DNA from 3 places in the Shewanella sp. SP2S2-4 genome. Region 1 is predicted to be linked to each of the others. Evidence: predicted binding sites of a transcription regulator. Region 1 holds the regulator's gene; each other region holds the start of a gene.
What was found. The regulator sigma-54, encoded in region 1, starts transcription at its own class of promoters, with help from an activator protein. The targets are predictions, from matches to a motif close to GTTGGCACGNNNNTNGNNT.
Positions count from the first base shown of each region.

Region 2: the regulator sigma-54 is predicted to act here: its motif matches at 1,111-1,129, upstream of Q4Q54_RS02870 (DUF3192 domain-containing protein).
Region 3: the regulator sigma-54 is predicted to act here: its motif matches at 1,237-1,255, upstream of Q4Q54_RS01815 (P-II family nitrogen regulator).

Region 1 is NZ_JAUOER010000011.1:31,910-35,047, reverse strand. It holds gene lptB (LPS export ABC transporter ATP-binding protein) at 1-689, shown strand, start outside; gene Q4Q54_RS10640 (RNA polymerase factor sigma-54) at 797-2,275, shown strand; gene hpf (ribosome hibernation promoting factor) at 2,304-2,591, shown strand; gene ptsN (PTS IIA-like nitrogen regulatory protein PtsN) at 2,594-3,037, shown strand; gene rapZ (RNase adapter RapZ) at 3,034-3,138, shown strand, end outside.
Region 2 is NZ_JAUOER010000002.1:229,389-232,526, reverse strand. It holds gene Q4Q54_RS02880 (Zn-ribbon-containing protein) at 1-638, opposite strand, end outside; gene Q4Q54_RS02875 (hypothetical protein) at 638-1,021, opposite strand; gene Q4Q54_RS02870 (DUF3192 domain-containing protein) at 1,186-1,593, shown strand; gene Q4Q54_RS02865 (DUF2789 domain-containing protein) at 1,604-1,837, opposite strand; gene Q4Q54_RS02860 (GNAT family N-acetyltransferase) at 1,987-2,634, shown strand; gene Q4Q54_RS02855 (DUF962 domain-containing protein) at 2,618-2,923, shown strand.
Region 3 is NZ_JAUOER010000001.1:406,763-409,900, reverse strand. It holds gene Q4Q54_RS01825 (putative porin) at 1-335, shown strand, start outside; gene Q4Q54_RS01820 (hydrolase) at 411-959, opposite strand; gene Q4Q54_RS01815 (P-II family nitrogen regulator) at 1,303-1,641, shown strand; gene Q4Q54_RS01810 (ammonium transporter) at 1,652-2,902, shown strand; gene Q4Q54_RS01805 (hypothetical protein) at 3,122-3,138, shown strand, end outside.

The DNA.
Region 1 (3,138 bases):
ATAAGAGTCGCCAAGTGGTTAAAGACGTCAGTCTAACGGTAAAGACAGGTCAAGTTGTTGGACTGCTCGGCCCGAACGGCGCGGGTAAAACCACCACCTTTTACATGGTCGTCGGTCTGGTTAAAAGCGATAAAGGCCACATCTTTATCGACGATGATGATTTAACCGCAGATCCTATGCACCTGCGCGCCCGCAAAGGCATAGGTTACTTGCCGCAGGAAGCCAGTATCTTCCGTAAGCTGACCGTCCATGACAACATCATGGCCGTACTGCAAACGCGCAAAGAATTAAAAAAAGAGCAAAGGGAAGAACAACTCGAGCATCTGCTCGAAGAATTCCACATCACCCACATCCGTGACAGCCAAGGCATGTCATTGTCGGGTGGCGAACGTCGCCGTGTCGAAATTGCACGGGCGTTAGCAGCAAATCCTAAGTTCATTTTGCTCGATGAACCCTTTGCTGGTGTCGATCCGATTTCGGTTATCGACATCAAAAAGATTATCGAACAGCTCAAAAGTCGTGGCCTTGGCGTGTTGATCACCGACCATAATGTTCGCGAGACATTAGATGTGTGTGAACATGCCTATATTGTGAGTCACGGAAACCTGATTGCCGAAGGAACACCTGCAGAGATCTTAGACAATCAGCAAGTTAGGGCTGTGTACTTAGGTGAACAATTCAGGCTATAGTTAATCAAGCGGAGCCAATGGAGGCAATTTGTGCCAGCATTGGGCTCCACTCAAGATGATAACAAGCGACCTCATCCAACAATAATAACGTAGGGATCAGCGGTAACATGAAAGCGTCACTCCAGCTCAAACTGGGTCAACAGTTAACCATGACGCCACAATTACAACAGGCCATTCGTCTGTTGCAACTGTCGTCATTAGAACTGCAGCAAGAGATCCAGCAAGCCTTAGATTCTAATCCCCTTCTCGAGCTGGAAGAGGATCAATTCGACGCCACTAAAGACCCTGTAAACCAAACGCTTTCCGATACGGATTTCAGTGAATCGAGCACTCTGCCGCCAGAGAAAGACAGCTCCACCATAGATACGGCAGAGTCGCTCACGAAAGAGTCCATGCCCGACGAACTGCCCATGGACACCACTTGGGATGAAGTGTTTACCGCCTCCCCCAATTCTGGCCCCGGCGGCAGTCGTGAAGACGATATGCCCTTCCAAGGTGAGACCAGTGAAGGCTTGTATGAACACTTAGAATGGCAAAAAAACCTCACGCCGTTTTCTGAAACCGATTTAGCCATTGCCACCGCCATTATTGATGCCATCGACGATCAAGGCTATCTCACCCAAAGTACTGACGAAATCCTCGAAGCCATGGGCAATTCGGAGGTCGAGCTCGACGAAGTCGAAGCCGTACTCAAGCGCATTCAACATTTTGATCCCATTGGTGTTGCCGCCCGCGATTTAAGCGAGTGCCTGTTGATCCAACTGTCGCATTTCGCCGCTGACACGCCCAACCTAGAAAACGCCCGCATGTTGATCAAAGATCATTTAGATCTGATCGCCGCCCGCGACTTTAGGCTGTTGATGCGTAAGACTAAATTAAAAGAGGATGAGTTAAGGGACGGCATCGCGCTTATCCAAACCCTCAATCCCCGCCCAGGTTTATTGATTACGCCCAACGATGACGAATACGTCATCCCGGATGTGTCAGTGTCGAAGAAAAATGGTCGCTGGGTGGTTGAGCTTAATCCTGACTGCATGCCAAAAATCAATGTAAACCAACATTATGCCTCGATGGCGCGCAGCACTAAAAGCCAAGCCGATAGCCAATTTATTCGTGGCCATCTACAAGAGGCTAAATGGTTTATCAAGAGTTTAGAGAGCCGTAATGATACCCTGTTGAAGGTGGCGAACTGTATCGTCCAATATCAGCAAGGTTTCTTTGAATACGGTGAAGAAGCCATGAAACCTATGGTGCTGAACGATATTGCCGAAGCGGTAGAAATGCATGAGTCGACCATCTCACGGGTGACTACCCAGAAATACATGCATACCCCTAAGGGACTTTTTGAACTAAAATACTTCTTCTCTAGCCACGTCGGTACTGACGATGGTGGGGAGTGCTCATCCACAGCAATCAGAGCCTTCATTAAGAAACTGGTTGCAGCGGAAAACCAGAAAAAACCATTGAGCGACAGTAAGATGGCGCAACTTCTGGCAGAACAAGGGATCAACGTAGCCCGCAGAACCATTGCGAAGTACCGAGAGGCTATGCTCATTCCGCCTTCTAATCAGCGTAAAAGTTTATAACCTACAGTGGATATCGGAGGACGTTTCTATGCAAATAAACCTGAGTGGACACCATGTCGAAATTACCGAATCGTTACGCGCATATGTAGAAGAAAAGTTTTCAAAACTTGAACGCCATTTCGAACAGATCAATAATGTGCACGTTGTGCTCAATGTCGAAAAAATGCAACAGATTGCCGAAGCGAGAATAAATCTTATCGGTGGTGAAGTTTTTGCTACTTCAGAGCATGCTGACATGTATGCCGCTATAGACGCCCTGATTGACAAGCTTGATCGTCAGGTTATTAAACACAAAGAGAAGTTAACAAAACACTAATAATGGAACTTTGTACCATACTGCGGCCGGAGTGCACTACCTGCGCCACTCCGGGCAGCAAGAAAAAGGTACTGGAACTCATCAGCGACTTAGTCGCTGCCCAGTACCCGACCCTCTCATCTCAAGAGATATTCGAAAGCCTAGTGGCGCGCGAAAAGATGGGGAGCACAGGTATAGGTAACGGCATCGCCATTCCACATGGTCGACTAGCCGATATAGATCAGCCCATTGCCATACTCATTAAGTGTGAAGAGCCGATAGCATTCGATGCTATCGATAAGCAACCTGTTGATATTTTATTTGCACTACTGGTGCCTGCAGACCAATGTCAGCAGCACTTAAGTACCTTGTCTTGCATGGCCGAAAAGCTGAGCGACAAGCAAATATTAAAGCAATTACGCAAGACGCATGATGAAACGGAACTCTATCAGGTAATCACTGGATGAAACTGGTCATAGTGTCGGGCCGCTCAGGCTCAGGCAAATCTGTCGCCCTAAGGGTACTCGAAGATCTCGGCTATTATTGTGTCGATAACCTTCCCTTGCCC
Region 2 (3,138 bases), on a different contig from region 1:
AAATCTTGGCCGCCGACGCGGTATAAGTAGTAATAGGTCGGAATTTTAGTGAGATATTCGATACGGCCGCGCAAATCCCAACCTCTGCGAAATAAATCACTGTCTGGACTCGATAATTCCTCAAGTGCGGCAAATTCTGCTTTGGTGGCCGCCGCCATTTGTAACTCGTCACAGGCTTGCCATTCGCTCTGCCAACGGATAATGCGTTTGTGATCGCCATTAAAGGTTGCTGGAAGTCGATATAAGGGAATGGGCAGTAGATTATCGCCGCTGCGCAGGGGCGAGCACATGTGCACAAAGCTGGTATACAGCAGTTGCCAGCTGGGTGTGTCAGTATTGCTGACCTCAGAATTAATGTCCTGACCGATAAACTTTTCTCGCGGCGCGAGTAGCTTAGCGTCGGTTAACTCTGCTAAGGCTTTTTTGACCCAAGGGCTGTGATATTTATGCGCTAAACTGCTTTTCTCTGGCATCAGTAAACGCACTCTAAACTCACCGTCATTAAAGGCGACCGCAAATTCTCGCCCTAAGATTTGGCCATTAGCTCGATAGGCTTCAAGGAGCTGATTAATGGCTTTTTCGGCGGCAGAGATAGTGGTGTCGGCGAAGCATTCGAAGCGCAGTTCAGTGACAAACATTAAGCGGTTTTTCCTTGGGATTCTAATAAGTTGATGCGTTGTTTTAGTTCAAGCAGTTCGTTTTTCAATTGCATGATTTCTGCTTTTTGCTGCTCAGCATGACGCTCAAAATGCGTCTGTTGTATCTGCAGACGCTCGGCAAGCAGCGCAAGCGTCAAGGTATCGTTAGTTGCTGCGGCTTCGATTGTCGGGCTGAGGGCTTGTAACTCGGCTAAACGCTCGCGATCCGCCTTAGGCATAGATTTAAATTGCTGCAAGCCTTGGATCAATATCGGTAAAGGTAGGCTGCTACCTAAACGGGTTTTAATTAAGGCAAGGCTCGGTACTTTACCGCAGGCTTCGAGCGAACGTGCAGCCGCTAATACTTGGTCAAGTGGACTCATAATTAGCAAAATTCCTTAATTTGTTGAATGATTTAAACTAATCTCAAAAGGTTTCGTAAGTTTTTTCATTTAAAAACAATGTGTTGTCATTTGGCATCTATTTTGCTTATTGTCCTGCCTAAATCGCTTTTTCAAGCAAAAATAATAATCACACAGGATGTCACATGATTAACCACAAATTGAATAACAAACTTATCGCCATCACTTTTTTAGGGCTTGCAAGCTTAGGTCTTAGCGGCTGTGTGGTCAATGTCGGTGATGGCGAATCGGGTTGGGATAGCAGCGAATCATGGGAGAAAGTGCAGGATAAAAACCGCACGAACTTAACCAAACTGAGTTTAGGGATGCCCAAAGACCAAGTGATGATCTTAATGGGCACCGCTGATTTTAGTGAAGCCTACATTCAACAAAGTGCTCAACAAGGTGAATCGAATAAAGAAGTCTTAGTGTTGTTTTATCGTACCCAGCGCAATAATGGCGATGGAAAAACCACTAAGGATGAATGCACACCTATCGTGCTGAGCAACAATGCCTTAGTGGGTTGGGGTGAAACGGCTTACAGTAAAATTTAACCCGCGAGTTTTATAGCTTACGTAGCTGAGTATCTAGTTGCTCAATGGGCTCAGTCCAGAGGGCATCAGCTTCTAGGCCTTCGATGATAAAGCTCTTTTGAGCTGGGGTCCAAAAGGGCGCTTGGCTTAGATGGATGTGATGGTCGATGTCATGGGTTGCAATAAATTGCGCTATGGCTTCATCGCTACTGTCTAAACCGAGTTGCTCGAATAAGTGGCTTAGGTCTACTGGAGTTGTATCCATCATTATTTCCTTTTCAGTATAGTGCCTTCGTTTAGAGTAAGCGCCTGATTGAAAAATGCAATCTATGATTAAAATTTGCACTTTTCCGTTTCCTTGGTAAATTAATTGTTACTCATAAAAAGTGTGAGCTAAGTCAAGGAATACTAATAATGGACAATGAAACCTTGGAAGACTGCCGTGCAGTCTATTTGACCGCGGAAGACTTACGCATTGCCGCCTCTATCCTCTACAACGCTTATCATGATGACCCTTTTTTTGTCGATTCACTTTTTACCTCAGATAAAGCCGCTTACGAGCAAAAACTGCGCGCCGCGATCCGCGAAGAACTCAATACGTTATGGCAACAAAAACAAGCACTCATAGGTTTGTTCGACCATGAAAGACTGGTTGGTTTAGCCTGTGTGGTAACGCAAGAAGTGCCTTTGGGAGAAGGGCGTTACTGGCATTGGCGCTTAAAGATGTTGTTAGGTACTGGCTGGCAATCGACCCAAGCGTTGATGAAAAAAGAGTCCAGTATTGTCGAACTCTTACCCAGTAAGCACTGCGGTATTTTGCAGTTTATCGCCCTTGCACCGAACGAGCAGCACAAAGGACTCGGACATAAGTTAGTGCAAGCGGTAGTGAGTTGGTGTGATGAACAGCCGGATTTGGATGGTATTGGCGTGTTTGCCGCCCAGGAGAGCCATCTGCAGTTATTTACCCAGCATGATTTTGTCTCTTTAGGCGAGCTCAATATCGGCAGTGTCCATGGTCAGTTATTATTCTATTCGGTTCAACAAGATGACTCACTCTTATAAACGGTTCGCCGATTTCTATCCTTTCTATTTATCCCAACATCAGCACCCGACTTGCCGGCAATTACACTTTATTGGCAGTTGTTTAGTCCTGCTGCTGATTGGCATTGCCTTGGTTTCACAAGCCTGGTGGCTATGTTGGTTTATTCCGGTCGTTGGCTACGGTTTTGCGTGGGTGGGACACTTAGTATTCGAGAAGAATCGACCCGCGACATTTCAGTATCCCTTTTACAGTTTGATGGCTGATTGGATAATGTTTGCTCAGATGATCAGCGGCTTTTTTAAGCGTTAAAAAAGCCGTCCGAGTGAGATGCCCATGCCCGTGTGAGAGATCGCTTACAAACGCTGTAGGACATAATGTTTTCTTTTTGATTGTTTTTTGTTCTCTTATGTTTAATTTTAAATAGAATCATTTGCTTATGTTTATTTAGTTTATGTTTGACCGTAATTTCTTTTGTAGTCCGTTCTTTGAGCCGAACAAAAAAGTCATGGTTAACGTAGAATTCA
Region 3 (3,138 bases), on a different contig from region 1:
ATAACGATGGCAGCGATAGCATCGAAGAATCATACGGTTTAAAAGTGCGTAGCTTTATTGCACTGCAATCAACCACTGGTGTTGATTTGAGCGCAAACTGGACACATCAAGATTCTGACGACACATTCAATTTAGGTGCTGATTGGTATGTGACTAAATCATGGTCTGTTGGTCTAGGTTATACTGATGATGGTCATGATGATACTTTCGTATTAAAAACCGCTTATTGGTTACGTCTATCTGATAGCTTCTCTGCAAACTTTGAGTTAGCTAGAGAATTAGATTCCGATGCTGATGGTGTATTTATTGGTTTAGGTCTGACTGGTCGTTTCTAATTTAATAATTGTAACGATATTTTAATATAAAGGTCACAAGTTAATGTGACCTTTATTATTTTACCCTGAATAAATTTAAGACTGTTTTATCAGTTTTAATAATGCCCTAAAGCGCTCGCCTTGGGCCTGATGTTGTAATTCAAATAATAGTGATTCAACGTTCGTTAATAAGGCGCCTCTGGCTGTCATCATCTGAATACCCAGTTGTTTATTCTCAGCACTGCGTGACGAGACGCCGTCTGCGACGAGATGCACCGAATATTGCTGCTCTATAAGGTCACAACAGGTTTGATAAACACAAACATGGGTTTCAATGCCCGCCAGTATGACGTGTTTACGATTTGTCTTAGTGAGTGCCTGTGCAAACTCTTCACAGTGCCAACCGCTAAAATGTTGCTTGGCAATGGGGGAGCCGGTTTTCTCTAGCAAGGTTTGAAGCTCAGGACTGGTTGCTCCGAGTTTATCGGGTAGCTGTTCTAACCACAGTATGGGTATTTCAAATAATTGTGCACCTTGGATTAAGGTCTGTAGTTGTTGGTGCAGCTTGTCACTGTTATCCATGATTTGTGCAAGTTTTCCCTGCACATCGACGATAACGAGAACACATTCTTCGGGTTTTAACATCGGGCCTTCCTTCTGCGCTTGATGATTGTCTTAGTGATGATCTTCGCTTTTGTCTAAGAGCTTGTGCTGTGATGCTCAGATTTCATCTCGATTTACGCTTCCCCAGTAGACCCCAATTTAACCTTGTTACCAATAGGCCTAAGGTCGAATAGCTGTTGCACTTAAACTGCTCACTAAAAGAGTGCGTTGCACTTGTTTGTGCTCGATCATGGTGCATTTTTAACCTTTAAAAATAACCTTGTTTAGTTAAAGTTTAAAATAATCAGTAGGTTAAATTGTTGGCCTAATGATTGAATTACCTTTGATACAAGTTAATAACAATCGCGTTTTTTTGGAGGTCAGGATGAAACTAGTCAGCGCTATCATCAAGCCATTTAAGTTGGATGATGTCCGTGAAGCTATCGCCGGAATAGGTATTGAAGGCATGACGGTGACCGAAGTTAAAGGTTTTGGCCGTCAAAAAGGGCACACAGAGTTGTATCGTGGCGCCGAGTATCAGGTGGATTTTTTGCCAAAAGTAAAACTAGAAATTGCCACTAAGGCTGAAAATCTTGACATGTTGATTGAGGCCATCACCACGGCGGCTCATACGGGGAAAATTGGCGACGGTAAGATCTTCGTCGTCGACTTAGAACAAGCTATCCGTATCCGTACGGGTGAACTCGATACAGAAGCGCTATAAGGGGCTGACAATGGAAGAATTAACAAAATTAGGCGGCACAGTCACTGAACTACGCTTTGCACTCGATACCTTTTACTTTTTGATTTCTGGTGCGTTAGTTATGTGGATGGCGGCGGGATTCGCCATGTTAGAAGCGGGTTTAGTTCGCTCTAAAAACACCACTGAAATTTTAACGAAGAACGTTGTGTTGTACGCGATTGCCTGTGTAATGTATCTGCTGGTTGGCTACAACATCATGTATGTGGATAACACTGAAGGGGGTTGGTTACCATCGATTGGTACCTTAATCGGTTCTCAATCATCGGATGCGAGCCATGCATTAGAATCTGACTTCTTCTTCCAAGTGGTGTTTGTGGCAACGGCGATGTCAATTGTCTCTGGCGCTGTGGCGGAACGGATGAAGTTATGGGCTTTCCTGTTCTTCTCTGTGGTGATGACAGCGGTTATCTATCCAGTAGAAGGGTATTGGACTTGGGGCCAAGGTTTTATCTCTAAACTGGGCTTTGTGGACTTTGCCGGTAGCGGTATTGTGCACATGACAGGTGCGACGGCGGCGATTGCGGGTGTGTTATTGCTCGGTGCGCGTAAGGGTAAATATGGCCCTAACGGTCAAGTGAATCCTATCCCTGGCTCTAACTTGCCAATGGCAACCTTAGGTATGTTTATTCTGTGGATGGGCTGGTTTGGCTTCAACGGTGGCTCGCAATTAATGGTATCGGATGCGGCGAATGCGAGCTCAGTGGCAAAAGTGTTTGTTAATACCAATACTGCGGCGGCGTTCGGTGCTATCTCTGCGCTTATCGTGTGTAAGATGATTTGGGGTAAAGCGGATTTAACCATGATACTCAACGGTATTCTGGCGGGTTTAGTGGCGATTACGGCTGATCCGCTATCACCTTCACTGTTAATGGCGGGCGTGATTGGTGTGGTTGCTGGTGGTTTAGTGGTGTTCTCTATTGTGGGCTTAGATCGCATAAAGATCGATGATCCAGTGGGCGCTATTTCAGTACACGGCGTAGCTGGCTTCCTTGGTCTAATGTGTGTGCCATTATCCAACGCTGATGCGACCATTACTGGGCAGTTGACCGGTGCAGCCTTCATCTTTACTTGGGTATTCTGTTCATCCTTTGTGGTTTGGTATGCGATTAAGAAAACCATGGGGATCCGTGTGACTGAGGAAGAAGAATACAATGGTATGGATGCGTCTGATTGTGGTATCGATGCTTACCCAGAGTTTGTTACGGTTAAAAATGCTGGTTAAGTAAACTGGCGAATGAATGGTGATTCAACTTGATGCCTAGCGTGGATCGAGGGATAGTAAAGCAGAGCTTAGGCTCTGCTTTTTTATGGGGCTTGGTCATGGGTTAAGCTCAAGGCGGTTTAGAGTGGGGCTTAAGCAGGCTGCCGTGCATTACCTTACAGCATGATTTACCTACACTATTTACCTACAGTATTTACTGCATCAACAGAGGGGTGAACTATGAGCTTACATGCCAC